3 regions of the Halomonas sp. HG01 genome follow, and region 2 is predicted to be linked to each of the others. Evidence: predicted binding sites of a transcription regulator. Region 2 holds the regulator's gene; each other region holds the start of a gene.
The links. The regulator FliA, encoded in region 2, starts transcription of late flagellar genes. The targets are predictions, from matches to a motif close to CTAAAGTTNNNNNNNNNNCNGCCGATA.

Region 1 (6,769 bases), 1.3 Mb from region 2:
TTACGAGATGCAGACCAAGGTCATGAGCACCGCCGACGAGAACGATCAGCGGGCCAACAGCCTGCTCTCGCTGAGCTGAGCCGAACGAACATGAGGGAACCAGAATGATCAAGTCACTATGGACGGCCAAGACCGGCCTGGAGGCCCAGCAGACCAAGCTGGACGTCATCTCCAACAACCTGGCCAACGTCAACACCAACGGCTTCAAGCAGTCTCGGGCGGTGTTCGAGGACCTGCTGTATCAGAACCTGCGCCAGCCCGGTGCCCAGACCAACGCCCAGGATCGGCTGCCGTCGGGCATGCAGGTCGGTACCGGCGTGCGTCCGGTGGCCACCGAGCGCCTGCACACCCAGGGCGGGCTCGAGCAGACCGGCAACAGCCGTGACCTGGCCATCGAGGGCCGGGGCTTCTTCCAGGTGATGATGCCGGACGGCACCACCGCCTACACCCGTGACGGCAGCTTCCAGCTGGACCAGAACGGCCAGATGGTCACCGCCAACGGCTATCCACTGGAGCCGGGTATCGTCATCCCGCCGAACGCCCTGTCGGTGAACATCGGCGAGGACGGCATCGTGTCGGTCAAGGTGCCGGGCGACAGCGAGCTTCAGGAAGTCGGCCAGGTCACCCTCTCCACCTTCGTTAATCCCACCGGGCTGGAGAGCCTCGGCGGCAATCTGTATGCCGAGACCACCGCCTCCGGGCCGCGCACCGAGGATATTCCCGGCATGAACGGCACCGGCAGCATCATGCAGAACTACGTCGAGACCTCCAACGTCAGCGTGGTCAAGGAAATGGTCAGCATGATCCAGACTCAGCGTGCCTACGAGATCAACAGCAAGGCCGTGCAGACCAGCGACGAGATGCTCTCGCGCCTGGCCCAGCTGTGAGGCGAGTGATGGACCGGAGGGCGAGGGCATGAGCGGGATGATTCCGGGTGGTGCATGGCGCTGGCTGCTGGTCGTGGCACTGGCGGTGCTGGGGGGCTGTGCGCAGATTCCCCACGCCTCGGTGGTCGGCGAGCAGGAGCGGATCGAGATTCCGGAGCGGCCGATGGCGCGCGCCAACGGGGCCATCTACCAGCCGCGCAGCGGTTATCAGCCGCTGTTCGAGGATCGTCGTCCGCGGATGATCGGCGACATCCTGACCATCGTGCTGGACGAACAGGTCAGCGCCAGCAAGAACGCCCGCTCGAACGCCGACCGCAACGGCTCGTCCAGCCTCGAGCTGGCCCAGCTGCCGGATGCCCTCGATACCCTGGCGGAGTACGGCTTCGATGTCTCCGGGGAGAGCGACTTCCAGGGCGGCGGTGGCTCCCAGGCCAACAACTCCTTCACCGGCACCATCACCGTGACCGTGATCGACGTGCTGGGCAACGGCAACCTGCGGGTGCGCGGCGAGAAGCAGATCGCCATCAACCAGGGCACCGAGTTCATCCGCTTCGGCGGGGTGGTCAATCCCCGCGACATCACCGGCGAGAACACCGTGCCCTCGACCTCGGTGGCCGACGCCCGCATCGAGTACGTCGGCGACGGCTACATCAACGAGGCGCAGCACATGGGCTGGCTGCAGCGCTTCTTCCTCAACGTCTCGCCCTTCTAGGAGAGTGGCATGATGACCGGCACTCGACGCGCGCTGGGCGCACTTCCGCGGCTGGCCTCCGGGCTGGCCTTCGTGGCGATGATCCTGTTGGCACTGCCGGCCCAGGCCGAGCGACTGCGAGAGCTGGCCAGCTTCGCCGGCGTGCGCGACAACGCCCTGGTCGGCTACGGCCTGGTGGTCGGCCTCGACGGCACCGGCGACCGCACCACCCAGGCGCCCTTCACCGGCCAGAGCCTGACCAACATGCTCTCCCAGCTCGGCATCACCGTGCCGGCGGGCACCAACATGCAGCTGCGCAACGTGGCGGCGGTGATGGTCACGGCCGAGATGCCGGCCTTCGCCCGCCCCGGGCAGAACCTCGACGTGGTGGTGTCCTCGGTGGGCAACGCCGACAGCCTGCGCGGCGGCACCCTGCTGATGACCCCGCTGAAGGGCGCCGACGGCAGCGTCTACGCCCTGGCCCAGGGCAACCTGCTGGTCGGTGGTGCGGGGGCAGCGGCCGGCGGTTCCAGCGTGCAGGTCAACCAGCAGGGCGGGGGGCGCATCGCCAACGGCGCCACCGTGGAGCGCGAGGTGCCCCTCGACCTGGGCGCCAACGGCGGACTGCTCGAGCTGCAGCTCCAGACCGACGACTTCGGCACCGCCCAGCGGGCGGTCAGCGCCATCAACCAGGAGTTCGGTCGTGTCGTGGCCTCGGCCCGCAACGCCCGGGTGATCGCCCTGGACGGCCCGCTCGATCCCAACGCGCGGGTCAATTTCATGGCCCGGGTCGAGAACGTCCAGGTCACGCCCACCGAGGAGCCGGCCCGCGTGGTACTCAACTCGCGGACCGGGTCGGTGGTGCTCAACGGCCAGGTGACCCTGCGCCGGGCAGCGGTGGCCCAGGGCAACCTGTCGATCGTCATCGACAGCGACGTGGACGTCAGCCAGCCGAACCCGTTCGGCAACGGCCAGACCGTGGTGACCCAGGATGCCGAGATCAGCATCCAGCAGCAGCCCGGCACCCTCAAGGTCGTCGAGGGCGCGGACCTGATGGAGGTGGTCGACGCGCTCAACTCCCTGGGTGCCACGCCCAACGACCTGATGTCGATCCTCGAGGCCCTCAAGGAAGCGGGCTCGCTGCGCGCCGAACTGGAGATCATCTGATGAGCCTGGATGCTCCCGACACCGCCCGCGGCCAGTTCGCCCTGGACATCCAGGGCCTGGAGCGCCTCAAGCACAATGATTCCGGCGAGGGCCTGAAGGGCGCCGCCCAGCAGTTCGAGGCCCTGTTCGTGCAGATGATGGTCAAGAGCATGCGCGAGGCGGTGCCGACCTCGGGGCTGCTCCAGAGCCAGGCCGGCGACATGTATCAGGAGATGCTCGACAAGCAGTGGTCGCAGAGCGTGGCCGAGCGTGGCCTGGGGCTGGCCGACCAGCTGGTGGCCCAGCTCGAGGGCTCGGTCGGCGGGCGCGATGCCTCGGCCTCGAGTCACCGCAACATCGAGGCGCTGATCGCCGGGATTCCCCGCGGCACGCCGCGCCCGCTGACCGATGCGCTGATGGCCGAGCCGGACACTGGCGCGCGGGCCGAGGGTGACGCGTCATCGGCGCCGACCTCCTTCCTCGAGGCGCTTCAGACCGGCGTGGATGAGCCGGCGTCCGCCGTGGCGGATCCGGCCGCGATGGCGGACCGGCCCGAGCACGTTCAGGCCTTCCTGGCCAGGCTCGCCGGCCCGGCCCGTGAGGCCAGCCGCGAGAGCGGCGTGCCGGCCGAGTTGATCCTCGCCCAGGCGGCGCTGGAGACCGGCTGGGGGCGGCGCGAGATTCCCACCGCCGACGGCGGCAACAGCCATAACCTGTTCGGCATCAAGGCCGGCAGCCGCTGGCAGGGCGAGACCACCGAGATCCTGACCCATGAGGTGATCGACGGCCGTCGCCAGGCGGTGCGCGATCGCTTCCGCGTCTATGACTCCTTCCAGGCAGCGTTCGCCGACTACGCCCGTCTGATCGGCGACAATCCTCGCTATGCCGGCGTCAGTTCGGCCGCGACGCCCGACCAGGCGGCCCGGGCCCTGCAGCGCGGCGGTTATGCCACCGACCCGGCCTATGCCGACAAGCTGATCGCGGTCATGGACACCCTGGGGCCACTGCCCGAGGGCCAGCGACTGGCGTCACGCTGATCGGCATTTTCCCGGGGGCTTTCAGTCCCCGGCTCAAGGACATTCGGCCTCAAGTCCGGCCCGCCGCGGCCGATAGCCAGAGAATCGGCAAAAGGGAACATCTGTCATGAGCATCTTCTCCACCGGCCTCAGCGGCCTCAACGCCGCCCAGAACGCCCTGGCGTCCACCAGCAACAACATCAGCAACGTCTACACGCCCGGCTACAACCGCGAGGTGACCGTGCTGGGGGAGAGCGGCACGGGCACGGGCGGGGTGCAGGTCAATGATATCCAGCGCCAGTTCAACCGCTATGTCGCCGACCAGCTGAATGACGCCACCAGCAAGACCAGCGCGCTGGAAACCTACGGCACCCAGGTGGAGCAGATCGACAACCTGCTGGCCGACGAGGCCGCCGGGCTCTCGCCGCTGATGCAGGACTTCTTCTCCTCGATGGAGGACCTGGCCAGCGCACCCTCCGACCCGGCCGCCCGCCAGGGCGTGCTCGGCTCGGCGGATACCCTGAGCGCCCAGTTCCGCTCCTTCGACGGCTACCTCCAGGACATGCAGAACGGCATCAACGGCCAGATCGAGGACGAGGTCACCCAGATCAACAACACCACCGAGCAGCTGGGCTCGATCAACCGCGAGATCGCTCTGGCACGTGCCAAGCAGGGCGAGGCGCCCAATGCGCTGCTCAACCAGCGCGACCAGCTGGTCCACGAGCTCAGCGAGCGCATGGACCTGCGGCTCAACATCCAGGACGGCAAGTCCTACAACGTCAGCCTGCCCAATGGCCAGCCGTTGGTGATGGGCGATCGCAGCTTCAAGCTGGAAGCCATGGCCTCGCCGGAAGATCCTCAGCGCACCGTGGTCGGCTATCCGGACTCCAGCGGCAACGTCCGAGCCCTGGACAAGGACGCCATCAGCGGCGGGACTCTGGGCGGGCTGATGGACTTCCGAGCCGAGACCCTGGACAAGACCCAGAACCAGATCGGCCAGATGGCGGTCTCGCTGGCGGTGGCGGTCAACCGACAGCATGCCGAAGGCATCGACCTGAACGGCGACGCGGGCGGCGAGTTCTTCAGTATCGGTGAGCCGCGAGCCTTCTCGGCCGAGCGCAACACGGGCACCGCCGAGATCGCCGGGGCGGCCTTCGATGCCGACAGCATCGATCAGCTCAAGGCCACCGACTATACGGTGCGCGTCACCGACGCCGCGGCGCCGGCCTTCGAGGTGGTGCGCGAGGACACCGGGGCCGTACTGGAGGCCGCCGACGTCGACTATGCCGGCGGCGAGCTGAGCTTCGGCGGCCTGACCCTGAGCTTCGACGATCCTGCCGGCCTGGCCGACAACGATCGCTTCGTGGTCCAGCCGGTTCGTCGTGCCGCGGGTGGCCTGGAGAGCGCCATCGGCGATACCGACAGGATCGCCGCGGCCGGTCCGGGGGGCGGCTCTGGGAACAACGAGAACGCCCTGGCCCTGCAGGATCTTCAGCAGAAGAGCGTGGTGGGCGGTTCGGCCTCGCTGAGCGAGGCCTATGCCTCCCTGGTCAGCGACGTCGGCAACCGGACCAATATCGTCCAGGTCAATCTGGAGGCCCAGCAGGGGCTCAGCCAGCAGCTGGAGGCCGTCCAGCAGTCCGAGTCCGGGGTCAACCTGGATGAAGAGGCGGCCAACCTGATCCGTTACCAGCAGTACTACCAGGCCAACGCCAAGGTCATCGATACCGCCACCTCGGTGCTCGACACCGTGCTCGGTCTGCGCGGTTGATAGGGAGAGTCTCACGAGATGCGCATCAGTACCCTCACCATCTTCAATCAGAGCGTCGGCTCGCTCAATCAGCAGCAGGCCAAGTTCAACGACGTCAGCCAGCAGATCGCCAGCGGTCGCCGGGTGACGAGCCCGTCCGACGATCCCCAGGCGGCCGCTCGGGCCGTGGGCGTCAGTCAGTCGCTGGCCGTCACCGAGCAGCACACAGACTCCCGCGTCAGCGCCCGTAACTCGCTGTCCCAGGGCGAGAGCGTGCTCAACAGCGTCAGCGATGCGATCACCAGTGCCAAGACCCTGCTGGTTCAAGCATCGAACGGCACCCTCAGCGATGCGGATCGGCAGTCCGTGGCCTCGGAGTTGAGTGGCATCTACGAGACCCTGCTGGGCCAGGCCAACGCCACCGATGGCAACGGCACCTACCTGTTCGGCGGCTACAGCGACAGCAGCGCGCCCTTCGTCAAGGGCAACGGTGGCGAGGTCGAGTACGTGGGTGACAGCGAGGTGCGCCGGCAGCGCATCGATGCCTCGCGGCTGATGGAGGTCAGCGACAGCGGGCAGGCGATCTTCCAGAGCGTGCCCGGCGGCGCCGGTCATGTGGCCGCTGCTGAGGCCGGCAATGCCGGTGGCGTCACCTTCTCCGGCCCCCAGGTGCTGGACGATGAGGCAGTCGACGCCGACCAGCCCTATACCATCACCTTCACCGGTGACGAGGCGTCGGGGTTCACCTACGAGGTGTTGAACGGTGATGGCGACAGGGTGGCCGATGGCGCCTATTCGCCCGGTGAAGAAGGTACGCGGATCGCGTTCGAAGGCCTGTCCATGGAGCTGGACGGTCAGCCCGTTGACGGCGACAGCATCGCGGTGAAGCCCGCCGATCAGGGCAATACCGACCTCTTCACCACCCTGGAGAACGCGATATCCGTGCTGGAAAGCCCGGCCGGCACCGAAGCGGAGCGGGCCGCGCTCGGCAATACTCTGAGCACCTCCATGCGCGAGCTGGACAATAGCCTGGACAATGTCTTGACGGTGCGCGCCTCCATGGGCGCGCGGCTCAACGAGCTGGACGTGGTGGATGGCGTCAGCAGCAACCGCACCCTGAACTACGAGCAGACCCGGTCCGATCTGGTTGATCTCGACTATGCCGCAGCGATCTCCGAATACAGCCTGCGTCAGGTCGGCCTGCAGGCGTCCCAGCAGACCTTCGCCAACATGAAGGGCATGTCGCTCTTCCAGTACCTCTGATCCTGCCCTTGCCTGC
Region 2 (6,769 bases):
GTCCATGGACGCGCTGCTGGCCGAGCTTGCCGGCCGGCGCTGGATCATCATCGACACCGTGGGCATGAGCCAGCGCGACCGCCGCATCATCGCCCAGGCGTCCCAGCTGCAGGGCGGCGCCGAGCGGGTGCGCATGCTGCTGGTGCTCAACGCCGCCAGCCAGCCGGGCACGCTGGAGGAAGTGGTCACTCACTATCGTCAGGCCGCGCGGGCCGCGGGCGTGGCCCTCGACGACTGCCTGCTGACCAAGCAGGACGAGGCCGGCCAGCTGGGCCCGGCCCTGGACACCCTGATTCGCCACGGCCTGCGGCTGCGCTATGTCTCCACCGGCCAGCGGGTGCCGGAGGACCTGGCGCCGGCCGAGGCCGCGCCGCTGGTCGAGGCTGCCCTGGCGGCGGCGCGCCCCGGCGATGACCTGCCCGCGGCCAGCGTGAAGAGCGCTCGCCCCGACGCCGACGCGCTGCTCGGCCAGGGCCGCCGCCTCGGCGCCCTGCTCGCCACGCTGCGTCGCCGGCTGACCGGCTTCGCCAGCCTCGAGGCTGGCTGGGACCTGAGCGCGCTGCCCGCCTGCCTGCAGGAGGATCACCTCTCGCGCCTGCTGGACGCGCCGCCGCAGCGGGCCGGCATGCTGTGGGCGGCGCGCCGCTCGCTGCCCGGCGCCGACTGGGCGATGCCCGATCTGGGCATCGACGACCGCGGCGGCTGGGTGGTGCTGCCCGACCTGCAGCATCGCCAGCCGGCGGGCTGGCCGGCGCGGCTCGGTCAGGCCCGGGAGCGGCAGGGCGTGGCCGTGCATCTGCTGCCCGGCCTGCCCGACGCCGACACCTGGCTATGGCTGGACGAGACCCGCGCGCCCTGGCTGTGCCAGGTGCGCCCCGCCCAGCGCGTGGTCCACGACGGCGAGCGCCGCTCGCTGTCGAGCCTCGAGCCGCTGGCCGAGGCCGCCGAGACCCGGGATGCGCGCTTCCGCGGCCAGACCGTGCGCGTGCGCTTCGCGCGCCTGGCGGTGGAGGCCGGCCCCGGCGGTCGCCGCGGGCCTGTGGCCTCCTGTGCCATGACCGCCTGGTTCGCCAGCCTGGTGGACCCGGAAAGCGGCCGCGTGCTGGCGCGGCGCCAGTGGCTGACCCCGCTGCCGGCCGGCGCCGACGTGCTGCCGCTGCTGATCGGCCAGCTCCACGGCGAGGCTCTGCCGCGCCAGGCGCGCCGCGCCTGGGAGCGCCTGCCGGCGCTGCTGCCGGCGGAGACCGATCGCGAGCTGCGCCAGCTGCTGGCCGCCGGGCTGGCCGCTGCGGCGGGCCACCTCGACCAGTCCTCCGATGACGAGGCGGAGGAGCTGCGCGGCGATCTGCTGGCGCTGCTGGGCGGCCGTCGCCGTCGCCGCGAGGGCGCCCTGCTGGAGGCGCTGCTGCAGCTGCTGACGGCGCGGGATGCCATTCGCCACGTCGGCGCCGCCGGCCTGGAGGGGCTGCGGTGATGGCCGGCGATCAGGCCGCGGGGCTGCGCGCCTGGGCGGCCAGCCTCGATCGCCCGGCCGCCGAGGCCGGAAGCGACCCCGCGTCCGAGCCGGCGCCCTCCGTGACATCGGGCACGGAGGCATCGCGGCGCGAGGCGGCAGGCGTCGAGACATCGCCGACCACCCTGGTGGTGGTGGGGCTGCCGAGCACCGCGCCGGAACAGGCCGAGCGAGTGACCGCGCTGCTCGATCACTGGGCCGAGCGAGGACGGCGCTGGGTCGGCGACCCGCGGCGCTGGAAGGTGGTACCCGTGGCCATCTCGAGCCCGCATCTGGCCGTGCTGGCTCAAGAGCAGCCGCGCTGGGCGCTGTGGGTGGGCGCCGACGGCGAGGCCTTTCGCCGCGCACTGGGCGTGCTCGGCCGGCTGGCGGAAGGCGGCGGGCCGCGGCGCCTGATCGCCGTGCATCCGCCGGGGATGCCGCGCCGCGGGCTGCTCGACAACCTGCGCCAGGCCGCTGGGCATTACTTCGGCATCGACCTGCTGGTGCTGGCATGAGGCGCCGCCTGATGCTCGGGGCGCTCGCCGCCCTCGCCGGTTTCGTCCCGACGGCCCACGCCGCCGGCAGCTGGGTGGCCGAGGCGCCCTCGGTGCGTGCCGCGATCGTCGGTCGGGAGACCGCCAGCGAGGCGCTGACGCCGCCCGCCGGCACCGAGGGCCGCATCCGCGAGGTGCGCTGGCGCTTCCGTACGCCGCCCGGCCAGGGCGGGCACGCGCGGCTCTGCCATCCGGCCGGCTGCGTGACGCTGCCGGCCCCACGCGGGCGCAGCACGGCCCTGGCGGGACTGCCCGCCGGCGAGCCGCTGAGTTTTCGCTTCTCGCCGCTGCCGGGGCAGGCCCCGCTGGCGGTCGAGAGGCTGCAGGTGATCGTGAACTTTCAGTAAGGCCCAAGGCCCGTGAGAGCAGAGAGGCGAGGCTGAGCCATGTACACAGCACAAGGCAAGATCGAACAGGACGCGCTGCTGGATGACTACCTGCCGCTGGTGCGCCGTCAGGCGCTGGCGCTGCAGGTGCGTCTGCCGGCGAGCATCGAGCTGGACGACCTGATCCAGGCCGGCACCGTGGGCCTGCTGGAGGCGCTGGGGCGTTTCGATTCGTCCCAGGGCGCGAGCTTCGCCACCTTCGCCAGCCAGCGCATCCGCGGCGCCATGCTCGACGAGCTGCGCAGCCGCGACTGGCTGCCGCGCAGCGTGCGGCGCAACGCCCGGGCCGCCGACGAGGCCGCCCGCCGGCTCGAGCAGGAGCTGGGGCGCCCGGCCGAGGAGACCGAGATCGCCGCGGCCCTGGAGATGGACCTCGAGAGCTATCGCCGGCTGCTCAGCGACACCAACAGCGGCCAGCTGCTGCCCTTCGAGGAGCTGATGGCCGAGGGCGGCGAGGGCCGGCTGCTGGAGGACGGCGTCGCCGAGACGCCCTTCGCCCGGCTGATCGACCACCAGCAGCGCACCCAGCTGGTGGAGGCGATCGAGGCGCTGCCGGAGCGCGAGAAGCTGCTGATGGCGCTCTACTACCAGGAAGAGCTCAATCTCAAGGAGATCGGCGCCGTGCTCGGCGTCACCGAGTCCCGGGTCTGTCAGCTGCACAGCCAGGCCGTGGGGCGACTGCGCGGGAAGCTGCGCGACAACTAACCGCATCAAGCTTGGCCGGTCGAGGCCGATAACCATCCACCGGATGGCGACAGGGCTCGGAGGCAATGAGCTTTCCCGGCGCCAGACCGCTGCGAGGGCGCTGTGAACCCTTCCCTGGGCGCTACTTTTGCCATCCATGGCAAAAACCCCTCGCATCGGCCTGTCCCCGGCGCTCATCGGCCCGTATCTCGGGCCACGAACGTCATCCACTTAATCGTCGAAACGCGACAGGGAGTCCCCCATGAACCCGTCCACCCTGATCGGGATCCTGGCCAGCATCGTGATGCTGGCGAGCGTCCTGCTGTTCACCGCCGAGTCGCCGCAGAGCTTCGTCAATCTGCCGGGCCTTGCCATCGTGCTCGCCGGTACCCTGGCCGCGACCTTCATCAGCTATCCGCTCAAGGAGGTGGTGCGGGTGGTGCGCCTGGTGGGCATCGTCTTTCGCCGCGAGAACACCTACATCCGTGACGACATCAAGGAGCTGGTGGACATGTCGCGGCTGTGGTTCAAGGGCGACGTGCGGGCCGTGGAGTCGGCCCTGGAGCAGGCCCGCAATCCCTTTCTCCGCACCGGTATCCAGCTGGTCATCGCCAACACCAAGGAGGAGGAGATCTTCGACCTGCTGCGCTGGCGCATCGCCCGGCTCAAGGCCCGCGAGCACGCCGAGGCGCAGATCTTTCGCACCATGGCCACCTATGCCCCGGCCTTCGGCATGATCGGCACCCTGGTGGGGCTGGTGAACATGCTCGAGGTGATGGAGGCCGGCGACCTGAACGTCATCGGCCCACGCATGGCGGTAGCGCTGCTCACTACCTTCTACGGCATCCTGCTGGCCAACCTGGTGTTCAAGCCCATCGCGGTGAAGCTCGAGCGGCGCACCGAGGAGCGCCTGATCGCCATGAACATGGTTCTCGAGGGCATCTCGCTGATTACCAAGCGGCGTCTGCCCTCCTTCATCGAGGAGACTCTGAACTCCTTCGTCGCCAACTATCACGACGAGATCCGTGACCCGGCGAAGGGCGGCGTTCCCAGCGGCGAGGAGGCCGGGCAGCGTGCTTGACCACGATACCCGCCAGGCGCTGGCGCCGCCCGGGCAGGGCGGCGAGGAAGGCGAGAGCTGGCTGATGAGCTATCTCGACGTCCTGACCCTGCTGATCACCCTGTTCGTGCTGCTGCTCTCCATGAGCAGCCTGGCCACGGGGGAGGGGGAAAGCGAGAAAAGTGAGATCGCCGCGCCGGCCATGCGGGCCGCGCTGGCGGTGGGCGAGGGGCTCCGACCGCGCCATGCCGGGCTGCAGCCGCGCTTCCAGGGGCTCGGCATGGACGGCGTCAGCGTCGAGCGCACCCACCAGGGGCTGACCCTGCGCATCGAGGACCGGCTGCTGTTCGACAGCGGCCGCGCCCGGGTCACCGAGGGCGGCCGGCAGGTGCTTTCGCACCTCGCCGAGCGGCTGGTCGACCTCGGCGGCGAGATATCGGTGGAGGGCCACACCGACAGCCTGCCGATCGCCACCTCGCGCTTCCCCTCCAACTGGGAGCTGTCCACCGGGCGCGCCAGCGCCGTGGTGCGCGCGCTGGCCGAGGAAGGCGTGGCGCGGGACAGCCTGCGGGCCATCGGCTACGCCGACACCCGGCCCCTGGCCGCCAACGACGATGCCGCGGGGCGCGCCGCCAATCGCCGTGTCGAGCTGGTTTGGCAGGAGCCCGAGCCCGGCGCCTGAGGCGAACGCAGGCGGAGCGAGAAGCATCGATTAGCTCTTGGCTATCGTCAGCATCGCCCTATTCAATTTAACCAATGAGAGGGGGCTGGGTATTCTGATCGCGTCTTCCCCACACACGCACTCAAACAGGAGCGACGCGATGTCCCTGCTCAACACCGAAGTCAAACCGTTCAACGCCACCGCCTATCACAACGGCGATTTCGTCGAGGTCAGCGAAGAGAGCTTGAAGGGCCAGTGGAGCATCTTCTTCTTCTATCCGGCCGACTTCACCTTCGTCTGCCCGACCGAGCTGGGTGACCTGCAGGACAACTACGAGGCCTTCAAGGCGCTGGGCGTCGAGATCTACGGCGTGTCCACCGACACCCACTTCACCCACAAGGCCTGGCACGACAGCTCCGAGACCATCGGCAAGCTCCAGTACCCGATGCTGGCCGACCCGACCCACGTCGTGTCGCGCAACTTCGAGGTACTGATCGAGGAAGCCGGCATCGCCGACCGTGGCACCTTCGTCGTCGATCCGGACGGCAAGATCCAGATCATCGAGCTGAACGCCGGCAACATCGGCCGTAACGCCGAAGAGCTGCTGCGCAAGGTCAAGGCCGCCCAGTACGTTCGCGCCAACCCCAACGAGGTCTGCCCGGCCAAGTGGGAAGAAGGCGAAGAGACCCTGGCGCCGTCCCTGGACCTGGTCGGCAAGATCTAAGGACACGCCGATTTATTGCTGCGCTCGATATCCTGACCGCCGGCGGTGCCGGCACGCCGGCCCGGTCGCCCTCTCATGTGCGGGCTACACTCCGGGAGCTGTGCTCCGGCGGCGGCCAGTCTCTCATCGCTCGCGACATAAATCTGCGCATCCTTTATTGGATCGCTGACCGGCGGGATTTTCCCGCTCCCCGTTACCCCGCCGAGGCGCTGCGCCTCGATCGCCCAACCAGTCGCGCAAGCGAGATCGGGACGACGTCCCGGCGGGGCCCGATTCCGGTTTTTCCTGACACGCTCCCGGGCGCGAGGCTTCGCGACCCGCACGGGGAAGTCGTGTCTGCGAGTCACATATCATCAAGGATTGCCGCCGTTATGTTGGACGACTCTCTGAAGCAACAGCTGAAAGCCTACCTTGGCAAGGTCACGCAACCCTTTGAGCTGGTCGCCACCCTGGATGACGGCGACAAGTCCAAGGAACTGCACGCTCTTCTCGAGCAGATCGCGGGCCTTTCCGACAAGATCACCCTGTCCACCGAGGGCAGCGACCGGCGCGTGCCGTCCTTCGCCCTGCACCGCGACGGCGAGCCCACTGGGGTAGTGTTCGCCGGCATTCCCATGGGTCACGAGTTCACCTCCCTGGTGCTGGCCCTGCTGCAGGTGGGCGGCCATCCGCCCAAGGCCAGCGACGAGGTCATCGAGCAGATCCGCTCCCTCGACGCCGACCTGCACTTCGAGACCTACTTCTCGCTGTCGTGCCAGAACTGCCCGGACGTGGTCCAGGCGCTGAACCTGATGGCGATCCTCAACCCGCGCATCTCCCACGACGCCATCGACGGCGCCCTGTTCCAGGACGAGGTCGAGGCCCGCGAGGTGATGTCGGTGCCGAGCGTGTTCCTCAACGGCGAGACCTTCGATCAGGGCCGCATGAGCCTGGAACAGATCCTGGCCAAGGTCGACACCGGCGCCGCCGAGCGCGAGGCTGCGAAGCTCAACGAAAAGCCCGCCTTCGATACGCTGATGATCGGCGGCGGCCCGGCCGGCGCCGCGGCGGCCGTCTATGCGGCGCGCAAGGGCATTCGCACCGGCGTGGCCGCCGAGCGCTTCGGCGGCCAGGTGCTGGACACCCTGTCGATCGAGAACCTGATCTCGGTGCCCCACACCGAGGGCCCCAAGCTGGCCGCGGCGCTGGAGGAGCACGTCAAGGAA
Region 3 (6,769 bases), 1.3 Mb from region 2:
GCGTTCGGCCTCTTCCTCCAGGGTCGCGGCGGTCCGCTCGGCGCGCTCGACCATGTCGCGGTTGCGCTGGGTCACGCTGCCCATCTGGTGCATGGCCTGATTGACCTGCTCGAGGCCCTGGCGCTGTTCGTCGGAGGCGTGGGCAATCTGGTCGACCCGTTCACTGACGCCCTGGATGGCGGCGACGATGCCGGTCATGTCCTCGCCGGCCCGGCGCGACAGGCCGTTGCCGCGCTCCACGCTGCTGCGCGAGGCCTCGATCAGATCGCGAATCTCGCGGGCGGCGCCCGCCGAGCGCGAGGCCAGCGAGCGCACCTCGCCGGCCACCACGGCGAAGCCGCGGCCATGTTCGCCGGCTCGCGCCGCCTCCACCGAAGCGTTGAGCGCCAGCAGATTGGTCTGGAAGGCGATGTCGTCGATCATGCCGACGATCTCGCCGATCCGCTGCGAGCGGGCATGGATATCATCCATGGTGGCGACGAAATCGGCCACCACCTCGCCGCCCTGGCGGGCCTTGCCGGTGGCCTGCTCGGCCAGCCGGTTGGCCTCGCCCACATGGGTGGCGTTGTCGGCCACCGAGGCGGTCATCTCGTCCAGGCTGGCGGTGGTCTGCTCCAGGGCGGCGGCCTGCTGCCGGGTCCGCGAGGCCAGCTCCTGGTTGCCTTCGCTCATGTCGCCGGCACCGTCCAGCACCCGGTCGCTGCCGTGGCGCACCCGTGCCACGGTGGTGGCGAGCGCCCGGCGCATGCCGTCGAGCTCGCGATACAGCTGGCCGATCTCGTTGTTGCTGCGCGCCTCCACCAGGGTGGCCAGGTCGCCGTCGGCGATGCGCCGGAAATGCGCGATCATCCGCGACAGCGGCCGGAGCACGTTGGCCCGCACGCCCCAGATCACCACCAGCACGATGGCCAGGGCGCCGCCCAACGCCGCCAGCAGCGCCAGGTTCAGCCAGCCGGCCACCGCCGAGAAGCGCTCGGCCAGACCGTCCCCACGCTCGACGGCACCGGCGAAGAAGGCATCGGCGCCGTCCATGAAGGCCTGGCTCATGTCGCTGACCCGGGACTGGCCGGAATCGTAGCCGCCCGCGTCCCCCTCCTGCAGCAGCATGAGCTGCAGCGAGAGCCCGGTACTGAACAGCGACTGGAAGCGTGAGGCCAGCGCCTCGCGGGCCTCCTGTTGCGACTCGGCCACTGGCAGCGCCTGGAAGCGCTCGAAGGCCGCCTTGGCCTGATCCATGTGGCGCTCGGCCTGTTCGAGGATGGGCCCCGGGCGGTCGAAGGAAGGCACCCGCACCAGGTGAGCGGCGCGATCCATCGCCACCTGGGCGCGCAGGGTGGCGATGTAGGCGCGGTTCAGTGCCCGGGACTGGGCGACCTGGACGTCGCGCAGCGTGTCGAAGGCACTGCGGCCGTGGTGGTTGGCGTAGAGGCCGAGGGCTCCGGTACCGAGGATGATCGCGGTGAAGGCGATCAGCACCAGGAACCAGCTGAATCGGATGGTCATTCGATCGAGGAGGCGCATCGGAAAACCTGTCGCTGATGAAGGGGCGGGCACCGGGCCCGCAGGAAGGCATGCCCGGCGTTATATCAGCGATTTATGACATTAAGATTTCGTCGACTTCTTCCATGAATGGCAGCGAAACAAAAGGCATCTCACGCTATCGCTGCCATTCAAGATATCTCGTCCGCAGCCGATAACTCGCTCCGTGTCCAACCCTCATGCTCAACGAGAGACCCTTATCGAGAAGGAGCGTCTTCCATGTCAGATGCCGTTAACGAGATCAGCGCGAGTCGCACGACCCAAACCCCCGACGGCAGCACGCCGCGCCGCCGGGTGGAGCAGGTCCTGGCCGGCTGGCTGCCGCCCGAGGAAACCGCCGCCACAGGATCGGTGAACCAGGGCGAGCTGGTCGCACCGGTGCAGCGGATCAATGAGGTGATGCGCCCCTACGGGGTGGAATTCGAGCTCAGCGAGACCACCTCGCGAGTGGTCACTCGCCTGGTGGACCGGGACACCCGCGAACTGATTCGCCAGATCCCTGCCGAGGAGGTGATGCGCGTCGCCGAGCATCTGGAGGAACTTCAGGGCAGGCTGATCGATCTGGAGGCCTGATCGAGCGCGATCAGACCTGCATGTTCATGATGTCCTTATAGGCCGTCACCAGGCGGTTGCGGACCTGGAGCCCCATTTCCGAGGCGACGCTGGCCTTCTGCATGTCGACCATGACGTCGTTGAGCTCGACGCCCGGCTCGCCGGCCTGGAAGGCCTTGGCCGAGTCGGCGGCCTGGAGCTTGAGCTCGTTGATGCGCTGGATCGAGGACTGAAGCTCGCCGGCAAAGCCGCCGTTGCCCACGGCGGTGTCGAGCTGCTGCCCCTTGGCGGCCTCACCGCCGGCCTGGGTGGCCAGCGACTGCATCTGGGCGAGTGCCGAGGCGAGAGCGGGTGAACTCATCGGGAACCCCTGTGATGGACATGGTGATCGATGGAAGCCAAGGCTAGCAGCGCGCCCTTGGCCACCATGCCGGCAATTGACGCGCAAAACTCGGGTTTTTCATACCTTTGGCGTGACACCCCCTGCGGATAATGGCCGTCATCACAGTTCCGCCCCGGACGGGCGGCGAATCGCGACGGACGGGAACGCAGTCGATGCCTTCATCTAGAGCCCAGGGTCCAGGCGTCATCTCCGACGGGAGGCCCGCATGAGCAGTGGCGCCTCCGCCACCGGCGGCCAACAGGCCCAGACCTCTCCCTTCGCGCAGCTGTCCCGGCAGCTGCGCGGCAGCCCCCTGATCGCCCTGCTGATCGTCGGCGCGGCCGTGGTCGCCATCGCGGTGGCGCTGCTGCTGTGGGCGCGCAGCCCAGACTATCGGGTGCTGTTCAGCAACCTCAGCGAAGCCGACGGCGGCAGCATCATCAGCGAGCTCGACAGCCGCGGCATCCCCTACGAGTTCAGCGCCGGCGGCCAGGCGCTGATGGTGCCCGGCGACCGGGTCCACAGCCTGCGCCTGCAGCTGGCCGAACAGGGCCTGCCACGCGGCGGCAACGTCGGCCTCGAGCTGATGGAGAACCAGGCCTTCGGCATCAGCCAGTTCGCCGAGCAGGTCAACTACCAGCGCGGTCTCGAAGGCGAGCTCGCCCGCTCCATGGAATCGCTCGGCCCGGTGGCCGGCGCGCGGGTACACCTGGCGCTGGCCAAGGACTCGGTCTTCGTGCGCCAGCGCGAGCCGGCCAAGGCCTCGGTGGTGCTCAACCTGCAGCCCGGCCGCACCCTCGGCGAGGGCCAGGTGGCCTCCATCGTGCATCTGGTCGCCAGCAGCGTCCCCGACCTGGCCGCCGATGCGGTCACGGTGGTCGACCAGAGCGGCCGACTGCTCTCCACGCCCGATGGCGGCGGCTCGGGGCTCGACGGCACCCAGCTCGACTACGTCGCCGAAGTGGAACGCGCCTACCAGCGCCGCATCGAGACCATCCTGGCGCCGATCCTCGGCCGCGGTAACGTCAAGGCCCAGGTCACCGCCCAGGTCGACTTCTCCCGACGCGAGGAGACCTCCGAACGCTACGGCCCCAACCAGCCGCCCAACGAGGCCGCGGTGCGCAGCCGCCAGACCAGCCTCAACGTCAACGGCAACGGCGATCTGGCCCAGGGCATTCCCGGTGCGCTCAGCAACACGCCCCCCGGCGCGGCCCCCTCCCCGATCGATGCCCAGGGCGAGGACGCCGAGCAGGACCAGGCAAACGACGAAGAGGGCGGCACGACGACCGAGCAGCGCCTGAGTCGTGATGACGTCATCAACTATGAGGTCGATCGCCAGGTCTCCCACGTCCAGCATCGCCGCGGCGGGGTCGAACGCCTCTCCGCCGCCGTGGTGGTCAACTATCGCGAACGCCTCGACGAGGACACCGGCGAGCTCGTTCCCGCGCCGCTCGACGAACAGGAGATGGCGCAGATCGAGCGTCTGGTACGCCAGGCCATGGGCTACTCCGACGCCCGCGGCGACCAGGTCGCGGTGGTCAACAGCGCCTTCGCCGCCGGGGACGACGCGGCCAGCGAGCCGGCCTGGTGGCAGCGCAGCGACGTCCAGCAGCTGGCCTTCGCCCTGGGCCGCTACCTGCTGGTGGGCATCGCCCTGCTGCTGCTCTATCTGCTGATCCTGCGGCCCTTCATCCGCCGTTACACCGAACAGCCCGCCCCGGCCAGCCTGCCGGCATCGCCCGGCTTCCAGGCCCGCGTGGGCGGCGACGAGGACGACGAGCACGACCGCGCGGCCGACGAGGATCACGACGATGAAGCGGCGAACGAAGAGAGCCCGGCCTCGCGGCGTCGCAAGCGTCGCGCCACGACCTACGAAGCCAACCTCAATGATCTGCGCGAGATGGCCCAGGAGGACCCGAGCATGGTGGCCATGATCGTTCGCGGCTGGATGAACAAACATGACGAGTAATGCGATGACCGGCCTGCGCCGCAGCGCCATCCTGCTGCTGGCCCTCGACGAGGACAGCGCCGCCGAGGTCTTCAAGCACATGTCCAACAAGGAGGTGCAGGCGCTGAGCATGGAGATGGCCACCATGAGCCAGGTCTCCCACGAGGAAATGCGCCAGGTGCTGCAGGACTTCAGCAACGAGACCGAGGAATTCATCGCGCTGAACCTCAACTCCAGCGACCATATCCGCTCGGTGCTGACCAAGGCGCTGGGCAGCGAGCGCGCCTCGAGCCTGATCGAGGACGTCATGGAGAGCGCCGGCAACAACTCCGGCATCGACGCGCTCAACCTGATGGAAGCCTCGATGGTGGCCGAGCTGATCCGCGACGAGCACCCGCAGATCATCGCCACGATCCTGATCCACCTGGAGCGGCACCAGGCCTCGGACGTGCTGGAAGCGTTCGACGACAAGCTGCGCAACGACGTGGTGCTGCGCATCGCCACCTTCAGCGGCGTGCAGCCGGCGGCGCTGCAGGAGCTCACCGAGGTACTCACCGGCATGCTCGACGGCCAGAACCTCAAGCGCAGTAAGATGGGCGGTGCCCGCACCGCGGCCGAGATCCTCAACCTGATGAACAGCAACCAGGAAGAAGCCGCCATCGAGACCGTTCGCTCGCACAGCGAGGACCTGGCGCAGAAGATCATCGACGAGATGTTCCTGTTCGAGAACATGGTCGACCTCGACGACCGCAGCATCCAGATGGTGCTCAAGGAGATCGATACCAACTCGCTGGTGGTCGCGCTCAAGGGCTCGCCCGAGACGCTCATGGACAAGTTCCTGCGCAACATGTCCCAGCGCGCCGCCGACCTGCTGCGCGAGGACATGGAGGGCCGCGGGCCGATCCGCGTTTCCCAAGTGGAGGCCGAGCAGAAGGCCATCCTCCAGGTGGTGCGCCGCCTGGCCGACTCCGGCGAGATCGTGCTGAGCGGCGGAGACGACACCTATGTCTGAGGCCGGCTGGAACGACGAGACGCCCTGGCGCCGCTGGCGCATGGGCGAGCTGCGTCAGCCCGAGCCGAAGGCGGCCTCGACACCAGACCCCAGGGCCGCCGCCCGACAGGCCCGCGAGGCGGAGGCCCGTCGCCAGCAGCAGGCCCTCGAGCAGCTGCGCGAGCAGGCCCGGCAGGAAGCCCGCGAGGAGGGCCTGCGCGAGGGACGCGAGGCCGGCCACGCCGAAGGACTGGCCCAGGGCCTCGAGGAAGGCCGCCGGCAGGCTCGCGAGGAGCTGGAGCAGCGCCTCGAGGAGTCGCTCGCGCCGCTGCTGCCGCTGGCCCGCCACTTCGAGGAAGCCCTGGCCGATCTGGACGAGGCCCTGTCCGAAGACCTGGTCGACCTGGCCCTGACCACCGGCCGCCAGCTCGCCGGCGACGCCCTCGAGGCGCGCCCCGAGCAGGTGCTGACGCTGATCCGCGAGCTGCTCCACAGCGAGCCGCCGCTGATCGGCCAGCAGCGCCTGTGGCTGCATCCCCGCGACCTCGAGCTGGTCACGCAACACCTGGGCGAGGAGCTGGAGGCCGCCGGCTGGCGACTCCAGCCCGACGACCAGCTCAGCCGCGGCGGCTGCCGGGTGACCAGCGAGCGCGGCGAGCTGGACGCCACCTGGGAGACCCGCTGGCAGGCGATCCAGGACCAGCTGCGCCGGCGCCAGCCGCCGACCGACACCGACGAAGACGAGGCGTGAGTCGACCGCGATGAACGACACCGCTCCCACCAACCGCCACCAGGCCAGCTGGCAGCGCGCCCTCCGCGGCGTGCGCCGGCGCATCGAGCCGCTGCCGACCAGCCGCGCCAGCGGCCGGGTGGTGCGGGCGACCGGCCTGGTGATCGAGGTGGTGGGCCTGCAGGTGGCGCTGGGCAACGCCTGTCGCATCGAGCTGCCCGACGCCCGCGGCCGGCTGGGCCGCCACTATGCCGAGGCCGAGGTGGTGGGCTTCGACGGCGAGCGCCTGTACCTGATGCCGCTGGCCGAGATCAGCGGCCTGCGCCCCGGCGCCCGGGTGCTGCCGCTGGGCGACGGCAGCGACGGCGCCGCCCGCCGTTTCCCCCTTGGCGAGTCGCTGCTGGGCCGGGTGGTCGACGGCAATGGCGCGCCGCTGGACGACCAGGGCTCGCTGGACGAGGCACCCCGGGCGCCGCTGGCCACGCCGCCGCTCAACCCGCTGTCGCGGGCGCCCATCGATACCCAGATCGACGTCGGCATCCGCGCCATCAATGCCCTGCTCAGCGTCGGCCGCGGCCAGCGCATGGGCCTGTTCGCCGGCTCCGGCGTCGGCAAGTCGGTGCTGCT

Region 1: a site for FliA is predicted at 3,810-3,836, ahead of flgK (flagellar hook-associated protein FlgK). Genes of this name have one in related genera too.
Region 3: a site for FliA is predicted at 1,670-1,696, ahead of UN84_RS16015 (flagellar protein FlaG). Genes of this name have one in related genera too.

The regions. Positions count from the first base shown of each region.
Region 1 is NZ_CP022134.1:3,393,481-3,400,249, reverse strand. It holds gene UN84_RS16120 (flagellar basal body rod protein FlgF) at 1-79, shown strand, start outside; gene flgG (flagellar basal-body rod protein FlgG) at 105-887, shown strand; gene UN84_RS16110 (flagellar basal body L-ring protein FlgH) at 925-1,599, shown strand; gene UN84_RS16105 (flagellar basal body P-ring protein FlgI) at 1,678-2,745, shown strand; gene flgJ (flagellar assembly peptidoglycan hydrolase FlgJ) at 2,745-3,761, shown strand; gene flgK (flagellar hook-associated protein FlgK) at 3,868-5,511, shown strand; gene flgL (flagellar hook-associated protein FlgL) at 5,530-6,753, shown strand.
Region 2 is NZ_CP022134.1:2,114,364-2,121,132, reverse strand. It holds gene flhF (flagellar biosynthesis protein FlhF) at 1-1,474, shown strand, start outside; gene UN84_RS10035 (hypothetical protein) at 1,474-2,010, shown strand; gene UN84_RS10030 (flagellar protein FlhE) at 2,007-2,396, shown strand; gene UN84_RS10025 (RNA polymerase sigma factor FliA) at 2,436-3,140, shown strand; gene UN84_RS10020 (motility protein A) at 3,382-4,200, shown strand; gene UN84_RS10015 (OmpA/MotB family protein) at 4,193-4,861, shown strand; gene ahpC (alkyl hydroperoxide reductase subunit C) at 5,001-5,564, shown strand; gene ahpF (alkyl hydroperoxide reductase subunit F) at 5,936-6,769, shown strand, end outside.
Region 3 is NZ_CP022134.1:3,379,563-3,386,331, forward strand. It holds gene UN84_RS16010 (methyl-accepting chemotaxis protein) at 1-1,503, opposite strand, end outside; gene UN84_RS16015 (flagellar protein FlaG) at 1,759-2,112, shown strand; gene fliE (flagellar hook-basal body complex protein FliE) at 2,123-2,452, opposite strand; gene fliF (flagellar basal-body MS-ring/collar protein FliF) at 2,700-4,442, shown strand; gene fliG (flagellar motor switch protein FliG) at 4,432-5,433, shown strand; gene fliH (flagellar assembly protein FliH) at 5,426-6,163, shown strand; gene fliI (flagellar protein export ATPase FliI) at 6,174-6,769, shown strand, end outside.